2 regions of the Endozoicomonas sp. ALB091 genome follow, and region 2 is predicted to be linked to the other one. Evidence: predicted binding sites of a transcription regulator. Region 2 holds the regulator's gene; the other holds the start of a gene.

Region 1 (7,978 bases), on a different contig from region 2:
ACAGAGTCCGGCCCATACTGTTCAATGGTTTCCTGTAGCCGTGAGGCCACTTGATCCAGGGCTTCAGACCAGACTACCTGACGACCATGAACTTTTGGGTAAAGAAGGCGCCCGTCCAGTGATACCGTTTCCCCCAGGGCGCTGCCTTTGGAACAGAGCCGACCATAATTGGCTGGATGATCTTCCCGCCCGCTAATCTCCACCAGGTGCAGCTCAGGATCAACCACCCTGGCGGAAATACCGCAACCCACACCACAGTAGGCACATGTTGTATTGATAGCCTTTGCCAATTGATTTACTGCCATGATGTTTGCCTGAATCAGAACCGTCATGCAGCCAGAAAACGCTGCCCGAAAATAAGTTGTTGCCGGATGGATGAGATGTCAGTGCCTGACTCCATCAACTCCTGGTACCAAAGGCCATCAGTTACATCACCATACAGGAGCACACCTTTGATGCGATTATTCTGAAGTACCAGTTTGCGATAGATTCCAGCGTCTGAGGCATCCAGTGTCATCACTTGATCCGAGTCAGACGGAATGAGCTCACCACTGGAAAACAGGTTGATACCATCAACTTTCAAATTGGTGGGAATGGGGACCGGCGTAAACGTTTGATCATGGTCCCCCAGCAGCGATGCAGCAACAATTTCCGCATGCCGATACACCGGAGCAACCAGACCAAACAACAATGACTGCGCTTCCTGCCCGCCAGTCAGTTGCATCTGCGCGCATTCACCCACAGTAAAGATATCAGGATCAGACGTCTGTAGCCGCTCATTGACCAGAACCCCACGGTCGCATGTCAGGCCCGCCTCCTGCATCAGTTGTATGTTAGGCCGGACACCGGCAGTCACCACCACCAGCGATGCGGGCAGATATTCCCCATCAATCTGCACACCACAAACCCGACCATCAACGCCCTGATAGGATTGCAGCGTAGCACTGCTGCGAAAAGCAATGCCTCTGCCCTCAAGTTCCTTTCGCAATAGCCCACCGACATGTTGATCCAGCTGACGGGCCATGGGAATGGGCATATTATCGACGATGGTCACTGACATACCCCGTTTGGCCAGACCACTACCACACTCCAGCCCCAGCAAACCACCGCCAATCACCACGGCCTGCCCCTGACCTGCTTCCAGCATCAGGTTGACATCGGCCAGACTGCGAAAGGCCAGAACGCCCTGAAGGTCCGCCCCGGGCACCGGAATCTGATTGGGCAAAGAGCCAGTGGCAAGAACAAGACGGTCATAGTCAAACGTATCACCACCGTGGGTGACCACCCGCTTTAATGAGCGATCAATCCGGATCGCTTTGTAGTTCTCGCCCATCAGTAGCTCGATACCCTGCTGCTGATACCAGGCGGCACTTTTCAGCTGAATCCCATCCAGATCGACACTGCCCGCCAACAATTTGGACAGCTGAATCCGGTTATACCCCGGGCAGCCCTCTTCCGAGAGTACGGTCACATGAAAAGGGCACTGACCACCGTTAAATAGATGTTCAAGAAAGCGGACCGAGCCCATACCATTGCCAATAATCACCAGTTTTTGCCGACCATCCGGCTGTTGATAATGGCACATCAGGCAACCTGCTCAGCAACTGGTCTTACCAGCGGTGCAGGCTGCACCTGTATGGCACCTTCATGGACTCGCACCGGGAATACATTGAGGCTGACGGTGTCATCTTCCAGACATTGTCCGGTGGTTAAATCAAAGTGCTGTTTGTAAATAGGCGACGCCACAACAAGATGCCCCTGCAGATCCCCCACAATGCCCCGGGAGATCACATTGACACCACTGAATGGATCAAAGTTATCCAGGGCAAACACCTGATCCTTTACCCGGAATACCGCCACCTGATAAGCACCCACCAGGGCGCAGATGCCCAGGTTTGCAGAAAGTTGTTCATCCTGGCAGATTGTCGTCCACTGGCTCATTAGATAACCTCCTTCAGCTGTATTTTTTCCTGCTTTGTTGCTGGTCGTATCTGATGCCTTTCATCGACAAAAACAACATGGCTGTCCGGCTGGTCACTGTTAATAAAATGGCTGAAACGCTTGAGTTTTTCAGGACTCTCCAGTGTCGTTTTCCACTCACACTGATAGGTGCCCACCAGATGGGTCATTTCATCTTCCAGCGCCTGATTAATGCCAAGGCTGTCGTCTATAATCACTGACTTGAGATAATCCAGACCACCTTCCAGATTATCCAGCCAGACCGAGGTTCTCTGGAGCCGGTCAGCGGTGCGAATATAAAACATCATGAAACGGTCAATATATTTCACCAGGGTTTCATCATCGAGTTCGGTGGCAAACAAGTCAGCATGCCTGGGTTTCATACCGCCATTACCACCAACATAAAGATTCCAGCCTTTCTCGGTGGCAATAACGCCAACATCCTTACTCTGGGCTTCAGCGCATTCCCGGGTGCATCCCGAAACAGCCATTTTGATTTTATGGGGTGAACGCACCCCGCGATAACGGTGCTCAATGGCAATGGCCATACTGGTACTGTCCAGAACACCATAACGACACCAGGTACTGCCGACACAGGATTTAACTGTTCTCAGGGATTTTCCATAGGCATGTCCGGTTTCAAACCCGGCGTCCACCAACCGCTGCCAGATAGCGGGCAACTCATTCACCCGGGCACCAAACAGATCAATTCTCTGCCCGCCGGTGATTTTGGTGTAAAGGTTAAAGTCTCTGGCCACCTCGCCAATAACAATCAGCTTCTGAGGGGTAATTTCACCACCGGGAACCCGTGGAACAATGGAGTAAGTGCCGTCTTTCTGGATATTCCCCAGAAAATAATCGTTGGTGTCCTGCAGCGGGGCATGGTCACTCTTCAGAATGTAATCGTTCCAGCAGGAAGCCAGAATAGAACCAATGGTTGGTTTGCAGATATCACAGCCCATCCCGCGACCATGCTTTTCGATCACCTGAGAGAACGTTGTCAACTCACCCACCCTGACCAGGTGATACAACTCCTGTCGTGAATGGGGAAAGTGTTCACAGATGTCTTTTTTGACTTCGACTCCCAGTTGCGTCAGTTCATGGTCAAGCACCTGTTTTACCAGCTGGGCACAACCACCGCAGCCGGTTCCAGCATTGGTTGCCCCTTTGAGTGCAGCAATATCCTGGCAACCTGCGGCCACTGCATCGACCAGATCCCCCTTACTGACATTAAAGCAAGAACAGATCTGGGCAGTCTCCGGCAGTGCCGCAACACCCAGTCCGGCACTGGCACTGCCATCGCTTTGAGGTAAAATCAACTCAGCCGGATTGGCCGGTGGCACAATGCCATTCAACATCATTTGCAGTAACGTGCCATAGTCGTCTGCATCACCCACCAGCACCGCGCCCAATACCCGCTTTTTGGTTTTGGAAACCACCAGTTTTTTATAAACCTGTTTTTCCTCATCGATAAACTGATAGCTGAGGGAGCCTTTCGTATTGCCATGGGCATCACCAATACTGGCAACATCCACCCCCATCAATTTGAGCTTGGTACTCATATCTGCGCCGGTAAACTGGCTGCTGTCTTTACCGGTTATATGATCAACCGCCACCTGGGCCATTTGGTAACCGGGAGCGACCAGGCCAAATATCCGGTTATCCCACAATGCACACTCACCGATGGCGTAAATCGATTCATCCGAGGTCAGACAGTCGTTATTGATAACGATCCCCCCTCGTTCACCCCTCACCAGCCCGGCCTGTTTTGCCAGTTCATCCCGAGGGCGAATACCCGCCGAGAACAGCACAATATCGGTGTTTAAAACCTCACCATCAGCAAACTGCATTTGATGGACAGTCCCCTCACCATCGGTAATCAGCCGTGTATTCTTGCCGGTATGGATTTGCACACCCAACGCTTCAATTTTCTGTCGCAGCATGGCACCGCCGCCATCATCCACCTGGACCGCCATCAAGCGGGGCGCAAACTCAACAACATGGGTTTCAAGGCCAAGATCCTTTAACGCTTTGGCGGCTTCCAGCCCCAACAGCCCGCCACCAACCACGGTGCCAACCTTGCTGCTGCCAGCCGCTTTGGCAATGGCCTGCAAATCCTCAATGGTGCGATAGACAAAACAGTTGTCCCGCTCATGTCCCGGTACCGGCGGCACAAAAGGATAAGAACCGGTAGCCAGCACCAGTTTGTGGTAATGAATACGTCTCTCTTTATTGGTGGTTAATTCCCGGGTATCACGGTTAATGGCAATAACTGCTTCATCCAGAATCAAGTCAATGCCGTGTTTCTGATAAAAACCGTCAGGCACCATGGACAGATCTTCTGCACTGCGACCACTGAAAAATTCGGACAGATGAACACGGTCGTATGCAGGGCGGGGCTCTTCACCAAAAACAACCACCTGGTATTGCTCTAATCCACCAGCAGCCACCAGTTTTTCCATAAAGCTGTGACCGACCATGCCATTACCGACCACTACCAGGGTTTGTTTCCCGCTCATTTCGGCTAATTCCCCTTTTAATAAACCAAATTCTTCCTCCCCACATGCAGGGGATATGCCAAAACACGCAAAGCGCTGTCACAACAGGATTTGCCGGAGCGGCAGCTTGTTGCCGGTGGCAAAATGCCTTCAGGTTTCCGGCCATCGATAATCCATGCACCAAAATAAGACCAAAAATGTAAGTGAACGACATTCAGGGAATAATTCTGGTGCATCACACTGCTTTGAGGCATCACTGCAAAAGAACGCTTCAGTACTCACACCCGCTTGCCAGTTGACCTGGCGCATAGGAGGCTTTTAAAGTTTCAGAGAATTCAGGTCGATGAAACCTGATTATTGATTAATTTTGATTGAACTACTTATTGGCAAACCTGCGCAGCCTTCTAAAATAGCTTTCCCGCTTTTATTGGTTTCTCTGATATCACACCACTATGGACTATCATTTCCAGCGCAACTTTTCCGGTCGTCCGGAAGCTCAGTTCTCCATGGACCATGAAACCATGGGCATCTGGCTGACCGAAGAGCTGGGCAGTAACAGGCAACAACTGGAGCACCTGTTACTGGTGGTTGAAAGTCTGGAGAAAGGACAGCGCTGGGAATATTTTGATGATGGCACAGATTATCGCCTTCATCTGACCCGGGATCACGCCGAAGTTCGGGCCGCCCTGCTGGATACCGAAATGGACTGTGAAGAGATGGAAGACCTGGACTATTACGACCATGAATCCATCAGCCACTGTGGCCTGGATGACTTTAAAACTCTCCTGGTTTGCTGGCAGGACTTTCTGAATATCTAGGAGGCTGACCGAGAATAGACTGCCCTACTGCGGTGGCAGCAAATTGGTCTAAAAAGTCGGAATTTTTTAGCAAATAGAACCACTATTTACTAAAAATTTCCGACTTTTTATCCTCAATTTTCTGCCATCCTCGCTACGGGCGCTATTCTCGGTCAGCCTCCTAGGAGAGTAGAATGAACTCCATTCAGAGTTCATCACCAATCCTGAACTGCAATGCCTGAAAGATATGCACTAATTCCGGTGCACAGTCTTTCAACTCCACTCGCAGTGTACTGAACTCCCGACGTTCCGGGTAATCCTTACGCAGCAAATCAAACGTCAGCTTGCGTTGAGATTCTTCAGCCCTTATCAGCCCCTTGCGCATCGTGGCATCATCACGACGAATGTCGTAAACAGAACGGATCGCCCTGGAACAGGTGGTTGAAAAGGTCATTCCCTCACTGAACTTCATCTGTTTCAGTACCGGCAATGGCGTAATCGCAGGCAGACGCACCCTGGCAGGAAGCCCAAAGTGCCGGCACAGTGCCTTGTAAATCATTTCCGTACCGCGAATCTTTCCGTCCAGGCTGTATCCGGCAATATGGGGGGTCGCAATATCGACCCGAGTCATCAATTCCGGGTCAGCATCGGGTTCATACTCCCAGACATCCAGCACAACGGTCAGATCGTCACGCTCGCCCAGACACTGCTTTAAAGCGGCATTATCAATCACAGGCCCCCGCCCTGCATTAATTAACACCGTTCCCTGCTTCATTGCCTTGAGTTGCTGCTCACCGATCAGATAGTGGGTTGGATATGGGCCATCCATTATCAGCGGGGTATGCAGACAAATGACATCCGAACATGCAATCAGTTGATCAACACTGACATAGCGACCACTGTTGCCTTCTGCCAATGCCAGCCAGGGGTCGCAGGCACACACTTCTACCCCAAGCCGCTCCATCATCTGATACAGACGACCACCCACCTGCCCCTTGCCGATAATGCCGACTGTTCGATCACGCAGTTCAAAACCGTCTCGTTCTGCCAGAATATCCAAAGCCGCCAGAACGTATTCAACCACTGCCGTGGCATTGCAACCCGGCGCATGACTGAAAGCAATTCCCCGGCTGGCCAGATACTCCCGGTCGATATGATCAAAACCTGCGGTGGCAGTACCGACGAACTTCAGTGAACTGTTTTCCACCAGCTGCCGACTCACTTTAGTCACGGACCGAACCAGCAAAGCATCCGCATCCTGCACATCCTCCGGTGAAATGTTCCGGCCAGGCAGAGCAACCACCTCCCCCATCGCCCCAAAGCACTCCATCAGCAAGGGAATATTTTCATCAGCCACTATTTTCATACACGATGTTTCATAAAATTGTTGTCATTAACAGCCAGCGCTGACCCTTAAAAAAAGCTAAAAATAATAAACTGGCTATGTTATACCAACATGAAAGCCTCAAAAACAGCATCCCTGCCTGAGGGTCCAGTGATCAAGATAACGGTAGACCGGTTTCCAACCCTGTTATTTGTCTTTGCCCTGATGTTATCCGGATGCTCAGACCACTCCTCGCCTGAGTATTTTCTTGAGGAATACCCCCATCGACTCAGCCGGGTTACCGGTGTCGATATCCCTGAACCAGAGATCGCTATCCCCACGCTGCCCCCGTTAAGACAGCGCGCTTATCCGGCACCCGATCTCCGTATAAAAGCTCTGGAAGCACTGGATTTGCTCAAATGCCCTGCCCTCAGTCAGGCTGTGGCCTACAGAAACAGCAGCCTGGGCAAGCAGATGCTCCCCTCGCAACACTATTTCTATGAGAAAACCCTGTTATCATTGATTCCCCAATGCATCGGCTCTTTACAAAAAACCAATGACAACCGGGAAGTCATTGCCAAACTTCAAGAGATACTCAGCGAAAAACTGGCAACGTTTCCAGCCATTGAGTGGAACCTGGTATTTGCCAATACTGAATTCAGCAAACAGTTGCACAGTCAGGGCAGGTTGCTCGCCATTGACGATCAGGCGAGTTTCCGGGGAACCCGCGAAGCACTTAACTACCTCACCCGATTACTGCCCGATCAATTACTTGAGCCCCCCTATACCGCCACTGATCTGGAACGTCACTTGCAACAGGTTACCACCAGCCGGTACCTGGGAGAACTCATCTACTCCGCTGCCCTGTTAAGTCAGACCCTAAACCATGCTGCCAATATACTGCAGCTTCGTCTGGAAAAAGGGCCTGTTTGCCCCGCTGCTGACCCTGCGGAAGTAGAAAGGCTGCACAATGTCTTTCGACTGTTTTATCGGGAAAAGATTCAGCCCTATCTTGCCAGGGTTGATCAGGAAGGAACCATTATCCGGAATGACTTCAAGCGTCTGCTCTCCCTCTTGCCAGCTGCACCCCGGGATGACATTCAACACTATCTCAGCCTGATCACGCAAGCGTCAAACATTCACAGCCCCTGGTATCAGCTGGAACAGAGCATTAAGCACCATACGACCATCTGGGCTGAATTTCTGGATCAATGTGGCAAAGCACCAGCGTTACAAATTAATTAGCAAAGCTGTCTGAAATTGATCCCAACGGCATGGAAAGGAAACTTTTATTAAAACAAATGGTCAGATTATGTCGCAAATCCCGATCAATTAATTATCAGGAGTATTAGCCAGTGTCCTTGCCCTCCGATAGCCTCAGCAGAGGTGCTGCAAACTTT
Region 2 (7,978 bases):
TAAAGTATGGCAAAGATTGGGTGGCCTACAACTTTTCACGAAAGCAAGAGTCTACTGAAGTGCAGAAGGCCAAAGAGGCCAGGGACATCAAAATGGCCGAGGATCATAAGCGACAGGATTCTCAAAGCCCTGTGTCTGAAACCCCGATTGTTCCATCAACTGTTTCGCCAGTCACTAAAGAAGATCCAAAGGCCGACAGGTATGCAGCAATTCGTGAGCTTGATGAGCAACTTAAGGTTCAACGGTAATTGGCTAAAACCCTGTAAGCCGCAATGCATTTTGTCCGGGACTCAAAGAAGTGTGTTAACAACAAAAGATAAGAGCATTGTGATCAGTTGAACCTTTCAGGCCATCATTACCTATGATGGCCTTTTTTGTCACGTTATTCACTGTTCACTCATAGTACGATAGAGCATTGTCGTATTGGTAGCCGAACGTATTTTCTGAAGGGTCAGGGCAGAATGAAATCGCCCGGCCAGCGTCCTTAAAATTTCAAGATGTTCCTGGTTTTCGCCTTCTGGCACGATCAGCGCGAATACCAGATCAACGGGCTCACGGTCCACCGCATCAAAATCAACCGGTTCCGCCAGTCGTATAAAAAGACCGATAGGCTCCGGGCAGGCTTTGCAACGACAGTGGGGAATAGCCACGCCATCACCCAGTCCGGTGGTGCCAAGACGCTCCCGGGCAACCAGCGCTTCAAACAGTTCTTTGGCATTGATTTCGGGGGCATCGCTGCTGATGCGTTCAGCGATAAATTCCAGGATTTTCTTTTTGCTGGCCCCGTGCACCCCGTCAAGGGTGCGCTCGGGGGTTAGGATGCGGTGAATAATCATGCTGAATAAGAATGGCAACCTGATAAATCAAAGGGCATGGCCACTGGCACCCTGTTGCCTGTCCAGGGCTTTCTCTTTTCGTTTAACCAGCTGCCGATCCAACTTGTCCGAGAGCAGGTCAATGGCTGCGTACATGTCTTCGTGCTCGGCGGTGGCATTAATCTCGGCCCCGCGGGTATGCAAAACGGCTTCTGCTTTCTGCACCAGCTTTTCGACGCTCAGGGTCACCTGTACATTGGTGATATGGTCAAAATGTGAACCAAGACGCTCCAGTCTTTTGATCACATAGTCGTGCAGAGCTTCTGTTACCTCGACATGATGCCCACTGATGTTGACTTGCATGTAACGCTCTCCTGAATCCCATTATCCAGATAATCACCAGTCCGCGGGATTTTTCGTACTGGCTGAGTTCGATTCTATCACTGTCGGTGCAGCTTGGAATGCCCTGAGACAAAAAAAACTGCTTTTTGAACGGTGTATCAACGGAGCTTGTGTAAAAAATTCCGGAACACTGTTTCAATGTGATTGATGGGCGTCCCTTATCAATACCTATCAATGACATCCAAACTCCATTCGTCCTGAGCGGAGTCGAAGGGCGTAAGCACCATGCCCTGAATAAAGACTGTGCCAATCACCTTCCGTCCGTGCATCCAAGCGGAGCCGAAGGACGCTCAGGGTAAACGGAGATTGCACACATCAAACTCCTCAAAATGATGTACTAAGGCACTAACTGCTTACGCTCATTGGATGGCGGAATATTCATGGACTCACGGTATTTGGCAATGGTGCGCCTTGCTACCTTGATGCCCTGATCCCCCAGAATCGCTGCAATTTTATTGTCACTGAGGGGCTTGCGCGGTGTCTCTTCAGCAATAAGTTTGCGGATATGGGCCCGAATGGCCGTGGAGGAACACTCCCCCCCTTCCGTGGTGCTGACATGGCTGGAAAAAAAGTACTTCAGCTCGTAAACACCCCGGGGAGTATGCATGTACTTCTGAGTAGTGACCCGGGATATCGTCGACTCATGCATCCCCACCGCCTCGGCAATATCCGCCAGCACCAGGGGTTTCATGGCTTCATCCCCTTTTTCCAGGAACTCCTGCTGATAGGTAATAATCTGGCTCGCCACTTTCATCAATGTTTCATTGCGACTTTGCAGGTTTTTCAAAAACCAGCGGGCTTCTTGCAGATGGTTCTTCATGAACACATTGTCGCGGCTGTTATTGGCTCTCTGAACCATGGACGCATAATTATTATTAATACGCAGTTTGGGCAGGGCGTCGGAATTCAGTTCCACCGTCCAGCGTTCCCTGATTTTCCGGACGGATATATCCGGAACCACATATTCGGCTTCTGTCTGATCAATGGTGCTGCCGGGTTTTGGGTGGAAGCTCTGAATCAGGCTGAGGGCTTCTCGCAGCTGGTCTTCTTTCAGTTTGGCATGACGCATGATGCTGGCATAATCACGGGTGCCAAGGGACTCAAGGTAACGGGTGAGCAGTTTTTCTGCATTGTTGAAATGGGGTGTTGAGGGCGGCAGCTGACGAAGTTGAACCAACAGGCACTCTCTAAGGTCAACACTGCCACAACCCACCGGATCGAATTGTTGCACCCGGTGTTGCAGCACATGGATCTCTTCAATCTCCAGATCGTCCAGTTGGGATTGAAGAGAGACAAACAGGTCATCCAGCGTGCAGGTTAAATACCCATCCGGATTAACCGCCTCGATGATCGCCAGACCAATCAGCCGGTCCCGGTCGCTCATGGGCACCATATCCAGTTGCCATTCCAGGTGATCCTGAAGTGACTCCACAGCGGAGGATTTTGCCAGGGGGTCATAATCATCGTCACCGCTGCTGGCCGGCAGGCTGGAATACACGTCGTCCCAGGCGGAGTCCACGGGCAGTTCATTGGGAATGCTGTCTGACCATTCCGCCATCTCCTGAGGCTCAGGTTCTGAGGCTTTTTCGCTCAGATCAACGAGCTCTTCCCGTCCTTCAGTGCTGCTGGCGGTGTCCTCTGTCTGGCTATCGTCGGACTCCAGCATGGGGTTGGACTCCAGGGCCTCCTGAATCTCCTGCTGAAGATCCAGGGTCGATAGCTGTAGCAGCCGGATGGCCTGTTGCAGCTGCGGCGTCATGGTCAACTGCTGGCCCATCTTGAGCTGTAAGGAAGGCTTCATAGGCAACCGTATACCTTTACTTCGTTGTCCGTGGAGGCTGCAGAGGCTTACTCTCCATGTGCGGCTGATTATAAACCCATAGACGTTTCTGAAACCATAGCTTTAGCAAAAAATGTGCAAAGATTGAATACGATGAAATTACGTGTGTTTTTGTGTGGCTTATAAGCGCTTTCCGCCTTTAAAGTTCGGTCATAACGACTGTCAGAATGGTTAAAAAAAACTACCCGATCATTATTTGACATTGGTCATTTACAACCAAAAGTTCAAGAAATAACCTGCGCGAAATTTAGCCATTTTCAGGATTCCCCTGTGGATATACTCATCGTCATACCCGTAGTTGCACTGGTTATATACGCCATCGTGAAGAACTACAGTGCATCAGCCTCGCTGGCTATTGCCGGTATTGTCCTGCTAAGTGCCGCCGCGTTGATGGGGATAAAAGACATTCTGCCAGCGGCCAAGGCCACCGGTTTTATCCCCTTTGACCTGTTTCAACTGATGAACACGGTATTCAGCTTCCGCATGGCCAGCCTGGGTCTGACCATCATGGCCTGTGGTGGTTTTGCCAGCTACATGTCCCATATCGGTGCCTCAGAAGCGCTGGTTCGACTGGCCGTTAAGCCCATCAGCCGTTTTCGCTCACCTTATATGGTACTGGCACTGTGTTATCTGCTCAGTGTTGTGCTGCAAATGTTCGTCACCTCGGCAACGGGTCTCGGTTTGCTGTTGATGGTGACGCTGTATCCGGTGCTGAGAAATATCGGTTTAAGCCCGGCTTCAGCGGTTGCCGTGATCGCTTCTCCGGCGGCGTTTGAAATCGGTGTCACCCAGGTGAATGCCAACTTTGCCGCCAGCCAGTCCGGACTGGAAATTACCGAATACTTCCTGGATTATCAGGCCTGGATCACCGTCCCCATGGCGCTGGTGGCGGCGGCCCTGCACTTTGTCTGGCAGCGTCGGTGTGACCTGAAAGATGGCTACAGGGTTGCCGAGCATGTGGGCGAGGGCATCGAACATACAGACGGTGACAAGAAAGACCCGGCCCCGGCATATGCGCTGCTGCCCATGATTCCTTTCTTCCTGTTGTTGATCTTTTCCAAAATGATGGTGTCGTCCATCAAAATGAACCTGGTCATGGCCATGCTGATCAGCGTATTTGCCGGCATGTTCTGTGAAGTGATCCGTACCCGGAAAATGAAACAGTCCCTTGATGGCTTTGATCAATTCCTCAATGGTATGGGTGCTGTTTTTGGTCCGGTGGTAGGTCTGATTATCGGTGCTGAAATTTTTGCCACAGGGTTAAAACATATTGGTGCCATTGACTCCCTGCTCGGTTCTGCCCAGGGGCTGGGTATCGGTGCTGCCGGTATGACGCTGTTTATGGCCATGCTGATTGCTGTTGCGGCCATTATGATGGGCTCTGGCAATGCAGCCTTCCTGTCATTTGCCACCCTGGCACCAGAAGTTGCCAAAAGCTTTGGTGTGCCTGCGGTGGCCATGCTGCTGCCCATGAACTTTGCCGCTTCCATGGGCCGTTCCATGTCCCCCATCTCGGCGGTCATTATGGCCTGTGCCGGTATTGCCAAAATCTCACCGTTTGAAGTGGTGAAAAGAACCTCGGTACCGATGATTGGTGCGTTTGTGGTTGGTATGGCGCTGCATCTGATTTTGTTTGTCTGATCCTTTTCTCCCCCGCCTGGCGGGGGCGTTTTTTTAATATGATCCTGCGTTGCTCTAGTTCAGGAAAGCCCTGATACCCGACATCCCGCTCAGTGCAGCATGGGTACCAACGCTTTTCCACACTGGGTTGTCTCAAAAGCCGCAGTGAGTTGACTTGGTAGATAAAAGTGGGTGTCCTTTTCTCCACTAGCAAAAACTCCAACAAATACTCCGGCTAAGAATTGGTCAAAACCTACCGCCTTAACAACGTACAATAGAACAGCTACACCGTAAAAAACATACATTGCGAGAAACCGCTTACCTTGTAGCATTAATATCAGAACCACTAACGCTGTTGAGAACTGAATCGGGTAATCGAAAAATAGATTCATAATTTCCATGTGTATTTGTGCTTAAGGCAAAAAAGGCAGGCAAGAAACAAAAAAGTTCAGTTTAAAAAAATTCAAGGACACGCATATTTCATTGCCCGCTTTCCAGAGGTAAATTTATGGGTGTCCTATTTTTTACAGCAACCCCATGTGGTGCGGCTGGAAAGTCGCCCCCCAAATATTGAAGGGGAGGGAGAAGTGACCCTGCGGGATCTGGTGCGCAATAGTCTGCGGATGCGACCGGACCGGATTGTGGTGGGCGAGGTGCGGGGGGCTGAGTTTATCGACATGCTGACCGCCATGAATACCGGCCATGACGGTTCCATGACCACACTGCACGCCAATTCACCGAGGGATGCCGTACGACGACTGAAGAGTATGGCGGCCATGAGTGGTATGGGGCTGGATGGTGATGTCGTGGTAGAGCTGATCGCTTCAGCAGTGGATGCCATTATCCAGCTGGAACGCATGTAAGACGGCGTTCGTCGTGTTGTAAGTGTTCAGGAACTGGTGGGCATAACGCATGGGGATATTGTCCTGCGGGAAATCAGCCGGTTTGAGCGTTCAGGGGCGGGTGTGGATCACGTTGGTAAGGGAGAACGAAAAGGTGTTGCTGGTGATTTTATCAGCACCGGCTATCGGCCCCTCTTTATGGACAAGCTGGAAGCCCGTGGGCTTGGCTGTGACGATAAGATTTTTGCTGAAGGGGTTTTATCATGAACGATGTCATGGGCAGTGCCATGAAAGATCATAAACAGAGGAGGGACTGGTTATGTCTGGCTCATTAAGTCTATTGCTGGCCATGACCTTTATGGCGGTCTTTATGGTCAGTATTGCTGTGCTGCTGCTGGGTCCACGACACCAGTTGCAGAAGCGGCTGCACCACCATCTTGAGCAGATGGGGGGCGATCAGCCGATGCACCAGGTGCTGCGCAGACGTTATGTGGAGCAGTTACCGCCCTGGCTGCAAAAGGTGGAACAACATCCTCTGTTGGCTGGGCTGGATCTGCTGCTACTGCAAGCCGGTAAAGGGAATCGTGCACTGGAACTGATGGGCATCTGCCTGGCCATTGCACTGCTTTCCATAACGGTTTTACTGATGCTGGATGTTGGCTGGCCGCTGGTGATGGTGCTCTCCCTGAGCAGATGCTGGACTAACTGCTGCTGGTGCGGGGTATTGGCCTGTTGATGGTGGCGTTATCCATTGGTCTTGTGTCGTATTTATTGATCTCCAGGCTGAAAAGGCCTGCAAAAGCGATGGTGCCGGAGGGTGCCCCGGTGGCTGTGTCCGCTGTGGCTGGCAGCCGCTCCATGGAGTGGTTATCACCGGCCCGCAAGTATCTGTTGCCAGCGGATGAAAAAGAGCAAATAAGTGTTAGTCGACGTTTATTACAGGCAGGGTTTGATCAGGAACAGGCATCCCTGGTCTACCACGCGCTCAAGGCATTGCTGGCCCTGGTGTTCGGGGTGCTGTTACTGCTGCTGCACCCCTGGTTGCCCGGTGATCTGCCGGAATACCCCGAGCTGGTGGCCATGATCGGGGCGGCCTTCGGGTTGTTTCTGCCCTCGAAATTACTGGATTCGTTCCGACAGCGGCGACAGCAAAAGCTGATTGCCGGAATGCCTCAGTTGCTGGATATGCTGCTTATTTGTCTCTCCGCCGGTTTAAGCCTGCCCCGGGCGCTGGAGCGGGTGCAGTCGGAATTGCGGCTGGCCCATCCTCTGATGGCCGGTGAGGTTGCCGGGGTTTCTGCCGAACTGAATGCTGGGGTCACCCTTGAAGCGGCGCTGCACCGGTTTGCCGAACGGGCCGGATTGCAGGAGGTGCGAGGGCTGGTGGGCACGTTGATCGAGGCGCACCGTTACGGTGCCAACCTGTCGGATACCTTGCGGGATTATACCCAGGATTTTCGGGCAATCCGTTTGCATCGGGCGGACTTGCAGGCGGCAAAAGTGAGTACACGACTGGTGTTTCCCATGGTTACCTGTATCTGGCCGGGCTTCTTTGTGGTGGTGGTAGGGCCGACGATTTTGCGTATGCTGGAGGCATTTGCGGGATGATTCATGTACTTACCTTGAAAACAATTAAAGTCTTTGCTCTGGCGTTTCTGATCAGCGGCTGTGTCGGCATGCAGTCAGACCAGCAAACCAGCGACCGGGGTGAGCTTTACGACGGCACCCTGGCCGCCGATATGCTGGGGGTTGCTGATGCCAGTACTGAACGTGAAGCCCTGGAGAAAGGTGACAGTTACTGGTTACGGGGCGATGGTGACCGGGCGTTGCTTTACTATATTCGTGCATTAGAGCTGAATAAAAACGCCCATGTTGCTGCCATGAAAATTGCCCGGGTGCATCAGCAGAAGGGGAATAAGGCACTGGCAGAGCAGGCGTGGCGTACGGTGCTGGCGATAGAGCCAGATCATGTTATGGCGCTGGAGGCCGTGGGATTGATTCGGCTGGAGCAGCGGGAGTATGGTTATGCCAGTGACTTGTTTAACCAGGCAATTGAGCAGTGGGAGTTGGGCCTGGTGGGGACCGAGAGTGGTTCTGGTGGATACATTCCCTGGCTGGCCGTGAATGGCCTGGGGGTGATTGAAGACCTGAACCAGAACTACCGGTCGGCAATAGCCTACTATCGTCGTGCGCTGGTGATGGCCCCCGGCCAGGCAATGTTGCTGAATAATCTGGGCTACTCTTATTTACTGACCGGGCAACTGGATCAGGCCGAGGCGTATTTTCGTCAGGCGCTGAGCCTCCGCAGCGATTACCCTCTGGCCCGGCACAACCTGGCCCTGGTGCTGACCCGGCGGAATCAGCCAAATCAAGCTGTTCGGGTGCTGGAGCCTGTAATGGGCGAAGCACAGGCCCGCAATGATGTGGGCTATCTGATGATGCTCAATAACAGGCTGGAT

The links. The regulator sigma-54, encoded in region 2, starts transcription at its own class of promoters, with help from an activator protein. The targets are predictions, from matches to a motif close to TGGCACNNNNNTTGCTNT.
Region 1: a site for sigma-54 is predicted at 4,522-4,539, ahead of nirB (nitrite reductase large subunit NirB). Genes of this name have one in related genera too.

What each region holds. Positions count from the first base shown of each region.
Region 1 is NZ_JBLYNQ010000003.1:852,010-859,987, forward strand. Features, by position in the region: gene ACO6UX_RS06645 (molybdopterin-dependent oxidoreductase) at 1-305, opposite strand, end outside; gene ACO6UX_RS06650 (NAD(P)/FAD-dependent oxidoreductase) at 329-1,585, opposite strand; gene nirD (nitrite reductase small subunit NirD) at 1,585-1,941, opposite strand; gene nirB (nitrite reductase large subunit NirB) at 1,941-4,478, opposite strand; gene ACO6UX_RS06665 (YacL family protein) at 4,910-5,275, shown strand; gene pdxB (4-phosphoerythronate dehydrogenase PdxB) at 5,460-6,620, opposite strand; gene ACO6UX_RS06675 (DUF3080 family protein) at 6,750-7,823, shown strand; gene ACO6UX_RS06680 (RNA ligase (ATP)) at 7,934-7,978, shown strand, end outside.
Region 2 is NZ_JBLYNQ010000008.1:659,315-667,292, forward strand. Features, by position in the region: gene ACO6UX_RS19195 (hypothetical protein) at 1-248, shown strand, start outside; gene ACO6UX_RS19200 (PTS sugar transporter subunit IIA) at 387-836, opposite strand; gene hpf (ribosome hibernation-promoting factor, HPF/YfiA family) at 864-1,178, opposite strand; gene ACO6UX_RS19210 (RNA polymerase factor sigma-54) at 1,555-3,018, opposite strand; gene dcuC (C4-dicarboxylate transporter DcuC) at 3,328-4,698, shown strand; gene ACO6UX_RS19220 (hypothetical protein) at 4,788-5,078, opposite strand; gene ACO6UX_RS19225 (ATPase, T2SS/T4P/T4SS family) at 5,190-5,540, shown strand; gene ACO6UX_RS19230 (hypothetical protein) at 5,577-5,786, shown strand; gene ACO6UX_RS19235 (hypothetical protein) at 5,839-6,255, shown strand; gene ACO6UX_RS19240 (type II secretion system F family protein) at 6,234-7,127, shown strand; gene ACO6UX_RS19245 (tetratricopeptide repeat protein) at 7,124-7,978, shown strand, end outside.